2 regions of the Paenarthrobacter sp. Y-19 genome follow, and region 1 is predicted to be linked to the other one. Evidence: predicted binding sites of a transcription regulator. Region 1 holds the regulator's gene; the other holds the start of a gene.
What was found. Region 1 encodes Rex, which represses fermentation and respiration genes when NADH is low (regulators of the CRP and FNR family bind a similar motif). Its sites were predicted from a motif close to CTTGTGAANNNNTTCACAAG; they were not measured.
Positions count from the first base shown of each region.

Region 1 (2,199 bases):
CGGCCAGCAGTCCCAGCCGCCAGCGGCCCCACAGTACGGCCAGACCGGCGCTTCGCCCTATGGCCAGGCGCCCCAGTACGGTCAGGACACCAACTGGCCGAGTCAGCAGCCGGGTCCTGCCACAGTCCCGCAAATGGTCAACATCGCCTTCTGGTTGATTGTCGGCGCAGGCGCAATCTGGCTGATCTCCATCCTTATTTCCATGGCGGCACTGAACGACCCCTCCTTCAGGAGCATGTTCGAAGACCAGATGTCGGCCGGCGGCGCCGCGGATGTCCGCTTTGAAGACGTCCAGGGCTTCATCGTCGGCGTCATGATTGCACTCGGTGTCATTGGTGCCGGCCTGTACGCACTCGTTGCCATCAACGTCCGCAAGGGCAAGAACTGGGCTCGCATCCTCGGCACGGTCCTCGCCGCGCTCTCGATCTTTGCCCTCGTGCCGCTCAGCCTGGCGACGCTTTCAGCACTGCTCGGAATCGTAGCGATCGTCCTGCTGTACCTGCCGGCGTCGGCTCCGTACTTCCGCAAGACACCGCAGTTCGGAAACCCGTACCAGACTCCCTCCGGACGCTAAAGCGACAGGGTTCCAAACACACCACTACGGGCGCGGACCCGGCGAAGGCTAAACAGCCTGGCCCGGGGTCTGCGCCCGTTGTGCGTGGTAGGCAAGAATCTGCAGCTCCGTGGCCATGTCCACTTTCCGCAGATTCACGTGCGGCGGAACTTGCAGGAGCACCGGAGCAAAGCTCAGGATGCTCCTGATGCCGGCAGCAATAACCCGGTCACACACTGCCTGCGCCACCGTGGCCGGCAGGGCAAGCACCACCATGTTCGTGTGGGTTCGCTCCAGGACCCGCTCAAGCTCGGCTGAGTCGCTGACGCGCAGCCACCCTACCTCGTTGCCTATCACCATGGGGTCCGCGTCGAAGATGGCTACGACGTCGAATCCCCTGGACTCGAAGCCGCCATACCGGGCCAGGGCCTTGCCGAGGTTGCCGGCACCGACGATGGCGACTTTCCAGTCATGGGTCAGACCCAGCGCCGCGGCGATGTGACGGCTCAAGTACTGGACTTCATAGCCGACCCCGCGCGTGCCATACGAGCCTACGTACGAGAGGTCCTTGCGGAGCGTGGAGGAACTGACACCTGACGCCTCGGCCAGCGCTTCGGAGGAGACGCGCTCAACTCCTTCGGCCAAGAGCGAGTTCAGCGCACGCAAATAGAGGGTCATCCGGGCCACAGCCGCGGGCGGGATCTGCTTAGCCGCAGGTTCGTTGTCCCCGGATAGTGCTTCCGCGGACGGTTCCAGCGCAGTCACGGTATTCTCCATTGCGTCGCTTTGTTGTTCCACTCTATGACCCCCGGGCCGGACTCAACAAAAGCCGCTACATACGGGCAAGGCCACCCTCAGCCCTCCAGGGCTTTCTTCAAGGTGCGGGTCAGCCGGGCCTCGTCGATCTTCCAAAAATCGCGCTGGACACCGTTCACCAGCACCACCGGAATCTCTTCCGCGTAGCGCTCCTGAAGTTGGGGGTCGGCGTCGATCCGCTGTTCAGACCAGCTCAAGCCGAGGCCCGCAGTAACGCGCTCGACGGCGGCGCGGGCGTCCGTGCAGAGGTGGCAGTCAGCTTTGGTGAGGAGGACGACGTCGGGAGTAGCCATGTGATTAACGGTAACCGCCCCGCGATCCTCCCTCACACCCCACCCCCTTCAACCCCACCCTCCCTCACACCCCACCCCCTTCAACCCCACCCTCCCTCACACCCCACCCCCTTCAACCCCACCCTCCCTCACACCCCACCGGTAAGGGCGTTCGAGTGCGCCCTCAACGCGGGGTACTCGCCATTGACTAGACTCAAGGCATGCCCGAGGAGAAGAACGTCGCCGTTGCCGCTGCTGCCCAAGCGCAGAAGCACAGCGGCGAAGCTGCTTTCTTCGACGTCGACAACACGTTGATGAAGGGTGCGAGCCTCTTCCACGTCGCACGCAAAATGTATGAACGCAAAGCTTTTACCTTGCCGCAAGCGGCCGGGTTCGCCTGGAAGCAATTTAAGTTCGTGATGCGCGGCGAGAACATGGAGGACGTCCATGCCGTTCGCGACTCGGCCTTGACCCTGGCGGCCGGCATCACCGTAGATGACATCAAAGCCCTGGGCGAAGAGGTCTACGACGAAATGATCGAGTCCCGGATTTGGCCCG
Region 1 covers NZ_CP119414.1:3,222,723-3,224,921, forward strand. Annotated here, with positions in the region: gene PYR64_RS15025 (hypothetical protein) at 1-574, shown strand, start outside; gene PYR64_RS15030 (redox-sensing transcriptional repressor Rex) at 623-1,330, opposite strand; gene PYR64_RS15035 (glutaredoxin family protein) at 1,408-1,662, opposite strand; gene PYR64_RS15040 (HAD-IB family hydrolase) at 1,863-2,199, shown strand, end outside.

Region 2 (2,199 bases), 1.3 Mb from region 1:
GGCTCTTGGGATGCGAGCCGGGCTTTGTCTATGGCCTGCTTGGGCCAAGCCTGCGAGAAGCGATAGTCCCGCTCTTCCAGCAAGCGCCTCAGGTCGGTCTTCTTGGGGCCATCAACGGCGTGTCGCGCGTTCTCCAGAGCAGTCTTCGCGCGATCCGCCACGGCTGCCGAGCCAGCAGGGTTGGCTGCGATATCTGCCCTCACAGCGTCGAGTGATTTGGTGACCGTAGTCAATTTTTGGTCCTGCGCTGCGGCAACGAACTGACCGTAGCGCAGGTATGTAGCAAGGACTTCAGGGTCGTAGGTGTCCAGAGCAGCCTGCGCTCCGCGAGTGACGCCGGCAATGGGCGAATTGGTCAGGTAGGTTACTGCCTCACGATCCTGGCCCTGAGCGGTCTTTTGCCAGCCTTCGAGAACGAACTTCTCGACAGCCTCACTGCCGTTGTCCAGGCTCTTGGAAGCAGCCATCCGGATGGGACCCGAGTAGTTGAGGAACCGAGTGGCCGTTATCCGCAGGTCGAGATCCCAGGCGCCGGCCCAGCCCTTTGACAGGAAGCTCGTGATCACGCTGGGGTCGTTAGTGGCCAGTATCCTGACCGCGCTCTCCCTGACATGCTCGCTCCCCCGTGTCGTCAGCTCGGTGACCAGCTGCTTCCGGTCAGCTGCCAGCGCGACGTCCTGCCCGCCGTCGAGGAATGCCTGAACAGAGTCCGGGCCGCCCACCAGGGCCTTAGCAGCGGCGGTTCGAGTTGCGGGACCGCCGGTCTTCCAGAGCTCAACCACGCCAGCGGCGTCACTCACCCGTTCCACGAAAGGCACGGGAGCTTGCGAGGCGTTCGGAACCTCAAAATTCGGCACGTCATAGGCCTGCGCGGGTGTGGCAAAGAGCAAGGATGCCCCGGCCACTACGGCAACAGCGGCAGCTGCCCAACGGCGTCGGGTAGCGCGGATTACGGAAATCATGAGTCCCCCAAGTAACAGATGCAAGAGTCAGCACAGAGTTCAAAGGGGGCGACGCGAAATGCGAGGGATGCCTGACCGTGTTGAAGAGCTGTCCGCGGTCATCATATCCGACCGGGAACTATGACTTTTACCACCCTCTGATGAGACCCACAGCATGGTGTCTGCGATCAAAGACACCAATCCCTCGTGAGTCCGATCACAAGGCCGTCAAAAGTGATCTGCTGGATAGCGATCCCCTCCCAAAGACGAGAAGGTTTTACTATGCAACAAACCAAGCTGGCTGTGGAGAGCTCTGTCCTCCAGGCCGCAGGTACGGCGCTCAGCCGAGGCCTCAACGTCCGTCACATCCGCTTCATGGCACTCGGATCCGCGATCGGCACCGGCCTGTTCTACGGCTCGGCATCCGCTATCCAAAAGGCCGGACCGGCCGTCCTGCTCGCCTACATCATCGGCGGCGCGGCCGTGTTCATGGTGATGCGCGCCCTCGGCGAAATGGCCGTCCGACACCCCGTGTCCGGCTCGTTCGGCCAATACGCGAGCCGCTACCTGGGGCCTTTCGCCGGTTTCGTAACCGGGTGGACCTACGTGTTCGAAATGGCGATCGTGGCAATCGCCGACGTCACGGCCTTCAGTATCTACATGGGCTTCTGGTTCCCACAGGTGGACAGATGGATCTGGGTGCTGGCGATCATCCTGTTCCTGGGCGCCATGAACCTGCTCAGCGTGAAGGTGTTTGGTGAGCTTGAGTTCTGGTTCTCGCTGATCAAGGTGGTGGCGATTATCGCCATGATCGTGGGCGGTGCGGCGATCATCGTGTTCGGTTTCCAAACGGGCGACGGCGGTGGCGTGGCACCGGGGCTGGGGAACCTCGTGAACCACGGCGGTTTGTTCCCCAACGGATTCGAAGGGCTCCTGGCAGCGTTCGCCGTCGTGATGTTTGCCTTTGGCGGGATCGAAACGATTGGCATTACCGCGGGCGAAGCCGCCGACCCTAAAAAGGTCATCCCGCAGGCCGTCAACACCGTGCCCGTGCGCGTGCTCCTGTTCTACGTGCTGACTTTGGGCGTGCTGATGAGCATCTTCCCGTGGAACGAGATCGGCAGCAGCGGCAGCCCGTTCGTGCAGATCTTCGACGGACTGGGCATCCCGGCCGCTCCGCACATCCTCAACGCCGTGGTCATCACCGCCGCGCTGTCGGCGATCAACAGCGACATTTTCGGGGCCGGGCGCATCCTGT
Region 2 covers NZ_CP119414.1:4,525,285-4,527,483, reverse strand. Annotated here, with positions in the region: gene PYR64_RS21380 (ALF repeat-containing protein) at 1-962, opposite strand, end outside; gene PYR64_RS21375 (amino acid permease) at 1,224-2,199, shown strand, end outside.
Region 2: the regulator Rex is predicted to act here: its motif matches at 1,146-1,165, upstream of PYR64_RS21380 (ALF repeat-containing protein).